Regions from separate parts of the Chryseobacterium sp. 3008163 genome, predicted to be linked through region 1. Evidence: riboswitches for the same ligand, from Rfam matches in the RefSeq annotation. Region 1 holds a riboswitch; the other holds the start of a gene.
What was found. A riboswitch is a leader RNA that binds a small molecule or an ion and turns the genes downstream of it on or off. The one in region 1 is predicted to bind thiamine pyrophosphate.

Region 1 (7,659 bases):
CAACAACAAGTGGTGCAAGGAACTCAACTTTACCGTCTCTTTTTTCGATATTTCTTAGCATTTGAGAAACGATTTTCAAATCGCCTTTGTGAACCATACAAGATCCTACAAAACCAAGGTCTACTTTTTTGTCACCTCCATAATAAGTCAAATCTCTGATGGTGTCGTGAGTATATCTTTTAGAAACATCTTCGTTGTTTACATCTGGGTCAGCAATCATTGGCTCAACAATAATGTCAAGATCAACAACTACTTCTGCATAATAACTAGCATTTGAATCCGGAGTTAACGCTGGTTTTTCACCAGATTTAATTTCTGTGATTCTCTTGTTTGCTTTGTTGATTAATCCCTGAAGAACCTGATTGTGGTTATCCATTCCTTTATCGATCATGATCTGGATTCTGCTTTTTGCAATTTCCAATGATTCAATCAAAGTATCGTCTTCAGAAATACAGATCGAAGCTTTTGCTTTCATTTCTGCAGTCCAGTCAGTAAATGTAAATGCCTGATCAGCAGGAAGTGTTCCGATGTGAACTTCAATGATTCTACCCTGGAAAACATTCTCTCCTCCAAACTGCTGCAACATTTGCAATTGAGTTGCATGAACCACATCACGGAAATCCATATGATGTTTCATATCACCTTTGAAAGTTACTTTAACAGATTCCGGAATCGGCATAGATGCTTCTCCAGTTGCCAAAGCTAAAGCTACAGTTCCAGAGTCGGCTCCAAAAGCAACACCTTTGGACATTCTTGTGTGAGAATCTCCACCAATGATGATTGCCCATTCGTCAATCGTAATATCATTAAGTACTTTATGAATCACGTCTGTCATAGCGTGATATTCGCCTTTCGGGTCACGAGCAGTGATCAAACCGAAATCATTCATAAATTTCATCAATCTAGGAATGTTTGCCTGCGCTTTTTTGTCCCAAACCGAAGCAGTGTGACAACCTGATTGGTAAGCACCGTCAACGATTGGAGAAATAACTGTTGCAGCCATTGATTCCAATTCCTGTGCAGTCATCAAACCAGTTGTATCTTGTGAGCCAACGATATTAACTTCAACTCTTACGTCTGAACCAGCGTGCAATACTTTTCCTGGAGCTAAACCAACTGCGTTTTTGTTAAATATTTTTTCAACAGCAGAAAGGCCTACACCTTCTTTAGTGATTTCTTTAGATGGTGCATAAACGGTAGGGATTTCAATTCCTAAAATTCCTGAAGCCCAAGTTTGTAATTTTTTACCAAAGACAATTGCGTAAGATCCGCCAGCTTTGATGAATTCCATCTTTTGCGGCGTGAATGACTTAGAAATATCTTTCAATTCCTGATCGCCGTTGTATAATTTTTTAGTCTTTGTGTTAATGGTAAGAACAGTTCCTGTAGCTACAGAATAAACTTCTTCAAGAATGGGTTCATTGTTCTCATTACGGATAACATTACCTTCTGCATCCAGTTTTTTCACCCAGTTTTGAAGGTCGATACCGATTCCACCAGTTACGTCAACAGTCGTTAAGAAAATCGGAGAAATCCCGTTTGTTCCACCAACAATTGGTGCGAAATTCACAAATGGAATATAAGGACTCGCTTGTTTACCTGTCCAAAGTGCCACGTTGTTTACACCAGACATTCTTGATGAGCCAACTCCCATCGTTCCTTTTTCAGCGATCAACATCACGCTTTTGTCAGGATGTTGTGCCTGCAAAGCTTTAATTTCCTCTTGAGCTTCCGGAGTCATCATGCACTTTCCGTGAAGTTCACGGTCTGATCTTGAGTGCGCCTGATTTCCAGGAGATAATAAATCTGTCGAGATATCACCTTCACCAGCAATATAGGTAACTACTTTGATTTCTTCAGGAGCTTCAGGAAGTTTTGTGAAGAATTCAGCCTGTGCATAACTTTCAATAAGTTCTTTTGCAATTTCGTTACCGTTGTGGAATGCTTCTTTTAAACGATCCGTGTCAGCTTCGTAAAGGAAAACCTGAGTTTTTAGAACGTTTGCAGCTTCTTTAGCAATATTAGCATCGTTACCTAAAGCTAAATCCAACAATACTTTGATTGAAGGACCTCCTTTCATGTGAGATAATAACTCGAATGCAAAAGCAGGAGTTATTTCTTCTAATACGGATTCACCTAAAATGATTTCTTTTAAAAACTGAGCTTTCACAACTGCAGCAGGTGTTGTACCCGGTAAACTGTTGTAGATAAAGAATTTCAGAGAATCTGCTCTGTATTCGTTATTAGTATCTTTAATTTGTGCAATGATTGCGCTTAAAAGTTCTGCACCATCAATTGGTTTTGGGTGAAGACCCTGAATTTTTCTTTCTTCAATCTCTTGGATGTAATCCTGATAAATATTCATAAATAGAAGTTCTTTTTAAAAAATTAAAGGTAGATATTGAATAGTTGTCATCTGAAAGTACAGAAGCAAGCTGTATGATCTACACCATTTCTAAAAATGTGAGATAATAATCTGTCCCGATGGATAAATAGTAAAAGGACTTCCTCTGAAAATGTAAGTGGTTTACCTGCAATCTGTCTCGCCGCAAAAACTCTTTTCGGATAAAACGTTTGGTGGCTTTTGATGTGTTGCAATCAAATGTTGTGGCTTAAAAACGTTTTAAAATTATCAAACATTTAAAAATGTTCCCAAAAATACGGAATTTTAATATTTTTTTGGTCTAAATTATTTAGATTCTGTATAAATATGTGTTTTATATTTTCTATTTTTGGCAGATATTTTGAACACAAACAGTCATGAAGAAAATTTTCAATGTTATTTTTATTCTTTTATCGATGAGTTTCGTTGCTCAGTCTAAGGTTTTGAAAAATAATAAGTTAGTTACTAAGAAGAATCCGGTAAAACAGATTGTTAAGAAAAAACCTGAGAGTAATTTGGTTGTTATTAATGAAAATGTTCCGTTGTTAATTCCGCAAAGATTAAATGGTAATTTTGGATATGTCAATCAAAAAGGGAAATTAGTTATCGCTCCTGAATACCACATCGCCATGTTTTTTGCTGAAGATTGCAATCTTTTAAATTCACCCAACCCCAAAGCCAAGAAATTTGGTACAGCTCATTTTGCCACAGTTGAAAAGAACGGTATTTCATACAGAATCAATCAGGCTGGAAAGAGATTATACCAATTTAAAAATGCAGATTTGGGAAAATGTCAGACTGAATTTAAAAAACAACTTTTCCATGCTTATATTTTAAATGGTTCTTATGGAATTATAGAAGATTCGAAGTTCAGTAACCCCTCTGACCGCTCACATTTTAAAATTTATCCCAAATATGAATATTTACATATTTTAGAAGGAGATGATTTGTCAAATCCTATGATTGTGGCTTCTCATAAGGACAAATTTGGCATCATCGATGTCAACAATAATATTATTATTCCATTTGAATATGCTGATATCAAACGAAACTACAGCTGGAAATTGGGGAAAATGTTTGAAGTAACCAAAGACGATAAAACCTATTATTATATTGATTCTAATAACAAAGCCTATTAAATTTGCAACATCATCAAATTTTTGTAATTTTGCGCTGAAATTAAAGGGGTGCTCCAATGGGGGCTGAGATTATACCCAATGAACCTGGAACGGGTAATGCTGTTTAGGGATGTTGTATCATAATATCTTATCGATCCCCTTTTATTCCATTAAATTTTAAAAATTTATAAGAATGAAAGGATTTATTTTTTAGGACTTACCGCAAGTTCTATGGGTTTTGCACAAACTCAGAATACAGATTCTCTGAAAGTCAGAGAAATCGAAGCTGTCAACTTTACCAAAAGGTTGCCGGTTGCCAAGGAAATCATCAATGTACAGAAGGATTTAGACGGCAGAAACCTTGGGCAGGATTTACCGATTCTCTTAAAAAACCAAACCTCAATTATCTCTACTTCTGATGCTGGAAATGGCGTTGGATACACGGGTTTTAGAATTCGTGGGGTTGCAGGAAGAGGAATTAACGTGATGATGAATGGTGTTCCGTTCAACGATTCTGAAAGTCAGGGAACTTTCTTTGTCAACGTTCCGGATTTAACGAGTTCAGCGTCTCAGATTGTAATACAAAGAGGTGTGGGAACTTCCAACAACGGAGTTTCGGCTTTTGGGGCAAGTATCAATGTGATTTCTAAAGAGCCTGAAGAAAAGTTTTATTTTAAAACAGATGACAGCTACGGTTCATTTAATACATACAAATATTCTGCTGAGGTAGGTTCAGGTAAATTCTGGAAAGACCGTCTTTCTGTGATGGGAAGATATACTAATATTCATTCTGACGGATATATCGACAGGGCTTCCTCAGATTTGCATTCATACAATTTCATGGCTTTGTTTGAAGAAGGAAAAACGAAACTTCGTCTGATGGCATTTGGTGGAAAAGAAAAAACCTACCAAGCCTGGAACGGAATCGACAGACAAACTTGGGAAACCAATCCTAGATTTAATTATTCGGGAATGTACACAGATTTGTTTACGGGTGAAGATAAATTCTACGATAATGAAACCGACAACTACAGACAAAATCATTATCAACTTTTATGGGAACAAAGATTCAATGACAAATGGAATTTAGAAACGACTCTTCATTATACCAGAGGAAAAGGATATTACGAAAACTATAAAAGAGTTGACGAAACTGATGCAAAGGGTACTCATTACTCAAATTATAATCTGCCAATACCTATTGTAGGCGGTTCTCCAGTAGAAATCACAGATTTTATCAGAAAAAAATGGTTAGATAATGATTTTTACGGAGTAGTTTCTACTTTATATGGAAAGTTCGAGAAGTTAGATGTAAATGTAGGAGTAGTTGCCAATCAATATTACGGAAGGCATTTCGGAAATGTAACAGGAGTTTACTTTCCACAAATTGATGAACATGAGTATTACAGAAACCGCTCTGTGAAAAACGAAATTGCAGGTTTTGCTAAAGCTTTGATTAAAGTAAATGATTTCGAATTTTTTGGAGATTTACAATTAAGAAATATCGATTACGACACAAAAATTTTAGCTGCAGGAGACGGAGAGGGTGCAGATGTTAAGCGTAATTGGTTGTTCTTTAATCCGAAAGCCGGTGTTAATTACAGAATAGGGAATGGCAAAGTTTTCCTTTCTTATGCTCACGCACAACGCGAGCCCAACCGTGACGACATTTTTGCAAATCCTGATGTAAAATCTGAAAAGTTGCATGATTTTGAAGCAGGTTTAGAAAAACAGTTCGGAATTGTGTCATTGACTGCCAATTTATATTATATGTATTATGTGAATCAGTTGGTTTTAAACGGCGAGTTGAATAATGTCGGTGCTTTTATCAGAACCAATTCCGGTGAAAGTTACAGAAGAGGAGTTGAGTTGGGTGCTTTGGCGAAACTTTCTAAACAATGGGAAATCTCAGGAAATGTAAGTTTAAGCCAAAACAGAAACCTTGATTTTAATATAGAAAACGACGATGTCGTAAGAGAATTGGGCAACACGGAAATTTCTTTTTCACCCAATGTCATTGCGAATTTAGGATTGAGATTTACGCCCAATAAAAACTTCGAGTTTGCTTTGATGAATCAATATGTTGGAAAGCAGTATTTAGACAATACAGAAGATAAAAATCTACAGCTAAAAGATTATTTTCTAACCGATTTTAATGCACAATATCATTTTAAAATAGCTAAAAATGATATCGCTTTAAAGTTATTAGTCAATAATTTATTCGATAAAAAATATGTTAACAACGGAGCTGTTTGGTATGGTGAACCATATTATTATTCTCAGGCAGGAGCCAATTTCATGTTTGGGATCAGCTGGAAAATTCAGTAATAAAATTAAACACCATTTCATGTCATTATATTTTCAGTAAAGTTCAGATTAAATTTTTGAAGACTGCTTCGGCAGTCTTTTTGTTTTAAACTAAATAACAAAAGCTATTCCCACAGATTTCACAGATTTTCACAGATCAAACGGTTGAGGTATGATAAATTTTAAGCTTATTTGAAAAAAATCTGTGTAGATCTGTGTGATCCGTGGGAAGCATTCGATCGTTTATATTGCAAAGAAATCTCTGAAAAAGTCACGGAAAAGTTATAAATTTGCCGTCAAATGAATATTTCAGCTTACATTTTAGACTATTTGAAACAATTTGGAACGGCCACCATTCCGAAGTTTGGTGTATTTTCTCTGGAAAATTCTAAAGCAGTCCTCAACTCAGAAAACGGAAGCATCCTTCCGCCCTCCACCAAAATTGCGTTTCATTCTGATTATCAGGTTTTATCTGATGATTTGGTGCAGTTTATCAGCAGTCAGAAAGCGGTTTCAAAAGAAGCAGCAGAAAACGAATTGCAGATTCAAACTGATTTTTGGAAAAAGAAATTGCAGGCAGAACAGGTTTTGGAGATTCAAGATCTTGGAACTATTTTCATCGAAGACGGACAGCTTCATTTTAAAGGAAACCGTTTAGAATCTGATCATCCCGATTTTTATGGTTTAGAAGAAATCCACTTTTCAGATATTAACAAAGGTGAGACTTTTGAAACGCCTAAAAATATAGAGAAAGATTACAAATTCAATAAATCAATCCTTTGGATTTTCTTGTTCATCGTTCCGGTTTTAGGAATGTTGTATTTAGCATACACCCAGCAGGAATTGATTTTCGGAAAAAAATCTTTTGATAATGTTTCGGTACAGACCAAAACGAAAAGGATTGAAAAGAAAATTTCGGTAAAAATTGATTCAGTTCAGATAAAAAAAGCAGATTCTTTAAAAGTTTTTAAGGCAGATTCTTTAAGAAAAGATTCAATAAAACAAGCTGCAAAAACTTGGAAACCAAGCTCCCAAAAAAGAAAATCAAGATGGCAAAAATAAAAAAAGCGTCAGAATCTCTGACGGTGATGACCAATATCGTACTTCCCAATGATACCAATCAGTTGAGAAATCTTTTCGGAGGCGAATTATTGGCAAGAATGGATCGTTGTGCTTCCATCTCAGCAACCAGACATTGCGAAAGAAGAGTAGTAACAGCTTCTGTAAACCACGTTTCATTTGACCATCCGATTCCGGAAGGAGGAATCGTTGTGATGGAATCTAAAGTTTCGCGTGCATTCTCAACATCAATGGAAATTTATGTTGATGTTTGGTTGGATGATCCAATTAATCACAAAAAAATTCAGACCAATAAAGGAATTTACACTTTCGTGGCGGTGGATGAGTTTAATAGACCCATTCCGATTCCTGCAATGGAACCTGAGACGGAGCTTGAAGTGGAAAGATTCGATGCCGCGTTAAGAAGAAAAGAGCTTTCTCTAATTCTTTCAGGAAGAATGAAGCCATCAGAATCTGTGGAACTTAAGAAATTATTTCAAGATCCTTCTTAAAATAAATAAATTAATAGTAAATCTACGACTCTGCTTAGCTTGATAAAATATAAAAAATCATTCTGAGCAGAGTCGTAGAATTTTAAGGTAAAATATCAATAGTTAATTTTAAAAAAAATGAAGATTCTCCTTTTAGATAAAAATCACCCGCTCATCACCGAACAACTTTTAGAAAAAACTTTATTTTGGAAGAAGATTTTACGTCTTCTTACAATGAGGTTTGCTATAAAATTGAAAATTATGAAGGGATCATCATCAGAAGCAGAATTCCTTTAGACCA
Region 2 (7,659 bases), 1.4 Mb from region 1:
TTCACTACTCCATCTTTCCCGATTTTATCAAGTTTATCTAATGCAACGGTGAACTCGATTAATTTATCCGTGATTCCGGCATACTCGGCCAAACCTGAAAGAATTTTTCGGTTGTTGATATGAATGGTTACAGAAACTTTTAATTCAGCAAAAGATTTTAGATACAATTGTACCAAATCAACTTCCTGCCAAAGACTTTCACTTCCCACCACATCAGCATCACACTGATAAAACTCTCTGAATCTTCCTTTTTGGGGACGATCTGCTCTCCAAACCGGCTGAATTTGAAAACGTTTGTATGGGAAGGTTAGTTTCCCATGGTTCATCGCAACAAACCTTGCAAAAGGAACTGTTAAATCATAACGAAGGGCTTTATCGGTAAGACTTTCAGCACTGAAAGGTTTATCTAAAGCTTTCTGAAAATCATTCAACATCTGAGTTTTTTTCTCGTCTTTCGCTTCGTTGATGCTTGAATTTAAAATTTTAAAAATCAAACGATCTCCTTCTTCTCCATATTTCCCTGTCAAAGTAGAAAGATTTTCAAAACTTGGCGTTTCCAAAGGCTGGAAACCAAAAAGTTCAAAATTCTTCTGTAATATATTGATGATGTATTTTCTTCTTGAAACTTCTAATGAGGTAAAATCTCTCGTTCCTTTTGCTAAGCTTGGCTTCATATCTTGATGAGTAATAAATAATGGGTAATGAGTAATTGCTTGCAAAAATAAGGAATTGAAAGGACTTTTAAATCAATAAAAAAAGCCGGAGATAACATTTCCCCGGCCTCTCATTTAATCATTGGTGTTTTGATATTTTTAAACGCTTTCCAGGATTTCTAAAATCTCTTCACCATAATTTTCAATCTTATGTTTTCCAAAACCTTTGATATCAAGCAGTTCTTCTTTTTTCACAGGTTTATATTTTGCTACAGAAAGAAGCTCTTTATTGGTCGCAATAAAATAAGACGGAAGATTTTGCTCTTTTGCCTTTTCCGAGCGCCAGATTTTCAGGGCATCTAAAATTACTATTTCATCCGGACTAAGCATTTCGTCTTCAGCAGAGTATTTTACTGCTTTAGAATCTTTAACAATATTTTTGGTTACTACATCTTTATATTCATTAAAATACAAAACGACAGACCAGAAACTTTCATCATGAACAAAAGCCATTTCCACTTTTATGATCTCGTGATTGTTCAAAAAATCATCAATCATCTTCTGATCCTGAAGCAGAAATTCATCAGCAATTCTTACTTTTAAAACTTTTATTTGCATCGTTCGTGATTTTAGAATTCAACATTTATTTTCCACCCAAAAGCAAAATTTCTTCTACTCTGATTTCGGTAATATATCTTTTCACACCGTCTTTGTCATCGTACGATCTGTAGGTAATTTTTCCTTCGATGGCAATTTCTTTTCCCTTCGTAACATACTTTTGGAGTATCTCAGCTGTCTTCCCGAAAGCTACCAAACTGTGCCATTGTGTTTCTTCTACTTTTTCACCTTTTGCGTTGGTGTAATGATTATTGGTAGCTAAAGATACCGATGCTTTTGTACCTCCGTTTTCGAAGTTTACTGTTTCAACTTCTTTTCCTGTAAAACCGATTAAGGTTACTTTGTTTCTTAGTGACATAACTTTGTATTTTTAAAATTAATATTCAGATAAGAGACGTTCACTGTTTTCTCAAATCTCTGTTGCAAAGATTCATCAGGTTTGAAAATTTATTCGGTTTAAAACTATTTAAATTCGTTTGTAGTCGTTTGAAAATGATTATAATTCAGTAAAAGCGTTCAGAAATCGCATATTTAAAGGAAAGTTAAATATGTGAAAATTTTGGTTTTTTTAAGTTGTTTGATGATCGATTCCATTTTGTATCTTTGAGAGTTAGCCACAGTTATAGAAAATCTAACAAAAATGACAACTTTCCCAATAATAGCTTCAACAGTATCACAAACAGAATTAGGTAAATTTATTACTGAAAAATATCAGTTAAAAGATTGTTTTGATTGTAAACTTTTCAGAACCGGAGTAAATCACACTTATTTTCTGTTAGGTACTTATACAAAATATGTTGTCAGAGTTTACTGTTATAATTGGAGAACCAAAGTTGAAATTCAGCAGGAATTAGAGCTTTTAAATTTACTTAAAAGCAATAATCTTTCAGTTTCATATCCGATTCCTGATAAAAAAGGAAATCTAATTCAAGAAATAAATGCACCGGAAGGATTACGATATGTAGTGCTTTTTACATTTGCAGAAGGTGAAAAAATGCGATTTATGACAAATGAAACCTGCTTTGTAATTGGTTCAATTATGGCTAAAATTCACAATATAACTGCTAGCAAAAAAATCGATCGGGTAAACTACAATTCTGATGTTCTTTTAAACAAAGCTTATGAACATCTCAACTTATTTTTTTCTGACGATTTAAGTGAAATGAAATATCTCAAAAAATCACCTCTAAAATGTCTAAAAATTTTGAAGATAGCAACCTATTAGAAAATCAAAAGGGAATAGTTCATCTCGATATTTGGTATGATAACTTGAGTGTAAATAAGGAAAATGAAATTACAATTTTTGACTTTGATAATTGTGGAAATGGACATCTGATTTTAGATGTTGGTTATTTTTGTAAACAACTATTTTTCATTGAATCTGATAAGAACGAATATGAAATAAAAGTTGAAAGTTTTCTAAACGGTTATAGAAAAGAAAGAAGTCTATCTGAAAAAGAACTGAAATTAATTCCAGAAGCGGGAGCATCTATTTTTGTGTTTTATCTTGGCGTTCAAGCTCAAAGATTCGATTGGTCAAATATATTTTTAACAGAAAACTATCTTAAAATGTTTGTTGGAAGAATAAAAAATTGGCTTGAATATTATGAGGCAAAAGAGATCACTCTTCCCCAAACTCCTTCCTAAAATTCGCATGCTGCGTCGCCGTAAAATAATCACAAAAAATCTGATATATTTCAGAATCTGTATGCGTCGCCCGAAGTCCCAACTGAAAATAAATTTCTAAAATCTGATGCGATAATTTCTTTACTAAATCTGTAGAAAAGCAATGAATCTCTGTTTGTTTATCAGAACTTATTAATTCAAAATTATTCAGTAACATTTCAATTTCATCGGCAAATTGAAATGCTTTTTCCAATTCATCATTGATCATTTTATTAAATAATTTCAAGCCAAGATTTGGCCGAATTTTAATTGCTTCCTCCGAAAAATGCGTCGCCATTCCAAGATAATTGACCAGCAATGTCAAATCTGCAAAAATCCTAAACGGAATTTTATCTAAAACATCTTCTGTAAAAAATTCATCGTAAACAAAACTGTAATCTTTAGAAACTTTTGCGTTATTCACTTTAAAGGAATACGTTCCGGTAGCTTTCATGCCCATCGATTTCCAGTTAGGAATAATTTCTGCCTGATCTTTAGAAATAACGAACGAACGGATGATTCCAGTACCCGATTCATCCAGCAAAGGATTTCCGTTTTCGGTTAATGTAGCATTTAAGGTAAAATGACTTAAGTGTGGAGCTCCTGTTGCAAAATGCCAAAGTCCGTTGATCAAAAATATTCCATTGCTTTGTTTCTCAGCTGTTCCGCCAATCATTCCGCTTCCTCCGAAACAGGTTTTTGGGTTAGCGAAAAGTGTTGAAGCAACATTTGGTTTTAAATTTCTAGAAAAAAAATTGGCTCCCGAGCATAAAGTGAGCATCCAGCCTAAGCTTCCATCGATTTTTGACCACTCAAACAATACCGACAGACCTTCTTTTAACCGAAAACCTAATCCGCCATATTTTTTTGGAACCCAAATCTGAAGCAAACGTTGCTCATGAATACTGGTCATTATTTCCTGAGAAACTTCACAAGCTCCCAACATTTTATTTCTAATTTCTTCAGGCATGATCATGGCTATATGGTCGTTTTGAATTGATATCTTAATCACTGATATTTTAGGCTTATTATTATTTTTGTTTATAATCTCTCGCTGATCAAGCAGATTTTGCAGATGATAAAATCTGCGTGAGTCTTTAAAAATCAAGCGACCTTTAAAGACTTAGATTTAATAATTTTCCGCCACTCCAAATAACCAGAAATCGCTACGATAAATAAGAAAGCCGTCAAAACCGCATACAGATACAAATCTTTGTGTATCAACAACGGAATTGCGATAATATTGCTGACATTGAGCAAAATCCAGTTTTCGATTTTTCTTCTCGCCATCAGCCACATTCCGGCCCACGCAAAGGCGCTAACCAGAGAATCCCAAATCGGAACGTCGGAATCGGTGTATTGAGTAAGAAAAAACCAGAACAAACCGAAAGTTCCAAGCACGATTCCAGCGGTGATTAGTTTTTCCTGATTGGTTGTTTCTGAAATCACTGTTTCAGATTGTTGTTTTCCGAATTTCCAGTACAACCAGCCATAAATGCTCATGACTAAATAGTAAAGATTTAAGGTAAATTCCGCATAGAGTTTTGCGAAAAACATCACATACAGCGAAAGTGAAATTCCGGCAATACCGAAAAGATAATTGTTTGAATTGTTTTTTCGGGCCAATAAAACCTGAAAAATTGAAAAGAAGACCCCAAACCATTCCGGCCAGGTTGTCTTTAGTGAAATTTCCTGCATCAAATTAACTTATATAAATTAAATGATGAGATGATAAAATCAAATTCCCTACGCCGGCATTATCCGGATCAGGTGTGGAAGATTCCCGGGTATCATCTCAGCCGCAATCGTGCAGCACCCCATTGATGGCGCAAAATTGAAACTTTTTTCTGAGAATAAAAAATTAAAGCTGAATTTATTTAGCAGATGAAATTCCACAGCCGTTTGTAAACGGATATTTTGTATCTTTAGATTTTAATATCAGAAACTGTGAAGAAGACGCTCAGAAGAACCTACCGTGTATCAAAATATGTAATTTACAAAGAAACTCTAGTTGATTATAAAGAACATTTCTGGTCATTTCTCGGCGCATTTTTCGGAATCGGAATTATCGCTTTTCTGCAGTCACAGTATTTATTGGAACAGGAAAATGTTTTCTTAATTGGTTCGTTCGGCGCATCAAGTGTATTGATTTACGGAGCTATTCAAAGTCCATTAGCACAACCGAGAAATCTTGTCGGCGGTCATGTTATTTCGGCTTTGGTAGGTGTCACTGTTTATCAGTTTGTTCCTGATATCTTATGGCTTTCTGCACCTTTGGCAGTGGCATTTTCCATCGTTTTAATGCAGTATACCAAGACGCTTCATCCACCAGGTGGCGCAACAGCTTTGATTGCGGTGACTTCTCCCGGAAAAATTGCAGATTTAGGATATTGGTATGTACTTTCTCCGGTTTTGTCGGGTTGTATTATTTTGCTTTTGGTCGCTTTATTTTTTAATAATATTACTAAAAACAGAAGCTATCCGACGAGTACGAAATGGAAAAGACTTTTACATAAAAAACACAAACACCCATTGAAAAATTAATTGCTATGAAATGCCTTGAATGTGGCGAAAAAATCATTGGAAGATCAGATAAAAAATTCTGCAATGACGCCTGTAGAAACGCTTATAACAACAAACAAAATAAAGATTCGAGTAATCTGATGCGGAATGTTAACAATAAACTTCGCCGAAATTACCGTATTCTGAGCGATATCAATCTGGAAGGTAAAACTAAAATTGCCAAATCTAAATTGAGTGGCTTAGGATTTGATTTTAACTATTTTACACAAATTAAAGTTTACAAAAATGGTTCTGAATATAAGTTTATTTACGACCAAGGCTATAAACTTTTAGATGATGATTATATTTTAATTGTTAAGAATTAAAAGAATCCCAAAATCAATACATGAAAGAAGTCGTATTAATTACCGGAGCCGGCGGATCTGTCGCAAAAGTTTTAGCTAATAAACTTGAAAATGAATATACTGTTCGTTTTTTGACACGAACTAAAAAGAAAGAAAATGACTTTGAATGGAATATTAAAAATGGAATTATCGACGAAAAAGCCTTCGAAAATATCAGTCACATTATCCATTTAGCAGGAGCTAATATTTCAGAAAAAAGATGGACTGATGAACGCAAAAAAGAAATTATTTCCAGCCGTGTAGATTCTGCACAACTGATTTTAAAAACTTTACAAAAGAAAAATATTCAACTAAAATCTTTCATTTCAGCATCTGCCGTTGGAATTTACGGAGCGATAACTTCTGAGAAAATATTTAAAGAAGAAGACGAAAAAGGAAATGATTTTCTAAGTGAAGTCGTGATTCTTTGGGAGAAAGCTGCGGACGAGTTTTTAGAAAAAGGTATTGCCGAAAGAGTGGTAAAAGTGCGAATAGCCATCATTCTTTCTGAATCTGAAGGTGCTTTGAAAAAAATGGCTGTTCCTGTAAAACTTGGCATCGGGTCACCTATCGGAACAGGAAGACAGTACATTCCGTGGATTCATATTGACGATCTTTCTTCCGTTTTTGAATACGCTGTGAAAAACGAAAATATAAAAGGTGCTTACAATGCATCAGCGCCTCAACATACCGACAACGAAAATTTAACGAAAGAAATTGCGGAAGTTTTAGACAAACCCCTATTTATGCCTAATATTCCGGGATTTGTGATGAAGCTAATGTTTGGCGAACTGTCTGTTGCACTGCTTGAAGGCTCAAGAACATCTTCGGAAAAGCTTCAAAATGCAGGTTTTCAATTTAAATTTCCGAACCTGAAAAATGCTTTGGAGGATCTGCTCAAGAAAAATTAATTCAAATAAAATATATAAACAAGATTGTAAAATCTATGCAGAATACAAACGTACACATTGAGAAGACTGAAATTCTATCAGATAACTGGTACACTTTAAAAAAGATCACTTTCAATATTCTAAAAAAAGACGGAACCACTGAAACCCAAAGCAGAGAAGCATACGACAGAGGAAATGGAGCAGTCATTTTATTGTACAACACAAGTACAAAAAATGTAATTTTGACCAAGCAATTCCGGATGCCGACCTACATTAACGGAAATACTGACGGAATGTTGATTGAAGCTTGTGCAGGTTTATTGGATAATGACCATCCTGAAGAATGCATCAAGCGTGAAACCGAAGAAGAAACAGGCTACAAAATATCGAAGGTTGAAAAAGTTTTTGAAGCGTATATGTCACCCGGATCTGTCACAGAAATTCTGCATTTTTTCATCGCCGAATATTCAAGTGAAATGAAAATCACAAATGGCGGAGGTCTTGAAGAAGAAGGTGAAGACATCGAAGTTTTGGAAATTGATATTGAAAAAGCGCTTCAAATGATTGACTCCGGAGAAATAAAAGATGCCAAAACCATCATGCTGCTTCAACATGTAAGGCTTAAAAATTTAGTATAGATTATTTAAAAATAGAAATTATGAAACTGCAATATTCACTGATTCTTTGTTTATTATTTTCTTTTGCTGTTTTCGCTCAGAAAAAAGATGGGTTGAGTACGAAAGATCAGCACGCTGTTGAGCATTTTAAAACTGAATACAAAAAGAAAAATTACAAAAAATTTGAAGGAAAAATCACTTCAAAGGATAATCAGGTTCTGTTTGATGATAAAGTGATTTTCTTCGATAAATCTGATAAACTGACTTTTTCAATGTTACAGCAAGGTCTGATTTATCCTCAACTTCTGAC

Region 2: another riboswitch for thiamine pyrophosphate. It lies ahead of pnuC (nicotinamide riboside transporter PnuC); the one in region 1 lies ahead of EAG08_RS12645 (TonB-dependent receptor).

The regions. Positions count from the first base shown of each region.
Region 1 covers NZ_CP033070.1:2,771,678-2,779,336, forward strand. The annotation lists gene EAG08_RS12635 (bifunctional aconitate hydratase 2/2-methylisocitrate dehydratase) at 1-2,365, opposite strand, end outside; gene EAG08_RS12640 (WG repeat-containing protein) at 2,761-3,522, shown strand; TPP riboswitch at 3,557-3,650, shown strand; gene EAG08_RS12645 (TonB-dependent receptor) at 3,733-5,829, shown strand; gene EAG08_RS12650 (hypothetical protein) at 6,109-6,870, shown strand; gene EAG08_RS12655 (acyl-CoA thioesterase) at 6,858-7,379, shown strand; partial or broken gene EAG08_RS12660 (2-hydroxyacid dehydrogenase) at 7,497-7,659, shown strand, end outside.
Region 2 covers NZ_CP033070.1:4,137,479-4,145,137, reverse strand. The annotation lists gene hisS (histidine--tRNA ligase) at 1-674, opposite strand, end outside; gene EAG08_RS19190 (HRDC domain-containing protein) at 813-1,271, opposite strand; gene EAG08_RS19185 (single-stranded DNA-binding protein) at 1,297-1,629, opposite strand; gene EAG08_RS22415 (hypothetical protein) at 1,912-2,496, shown strand; gene EAG08_RS22410 (phosphotransferase) at 2,463-2,918, shown strand; gene EAG08_RS19175 (hypothetical protein) at 2,893-3,948, opposite strand; gene pnuC (nicotinamide riboside transporter PnuC) at 4,041-4,637, opposite strand; TPP riboswitch at 4,661-4,766, opposite strand; gene EAG08_RS19165 (HPP family protein) at 4,884-5,480, shown strand; gene EAG08_RS19160 (hypothetical protein) at 5,486-5,824, shown strand; gene EAG08_RS19155 (TIGR01777 family oxidoreductase) at 5,845-6,753, shown strand; gene nudK (GDP-mannose pyrophosphatase NudK) at 6,789-7,370, shown strand; gene EAG08_RS19145 (hypothetical protein) at 7,391-7,659, shown strand, end outside.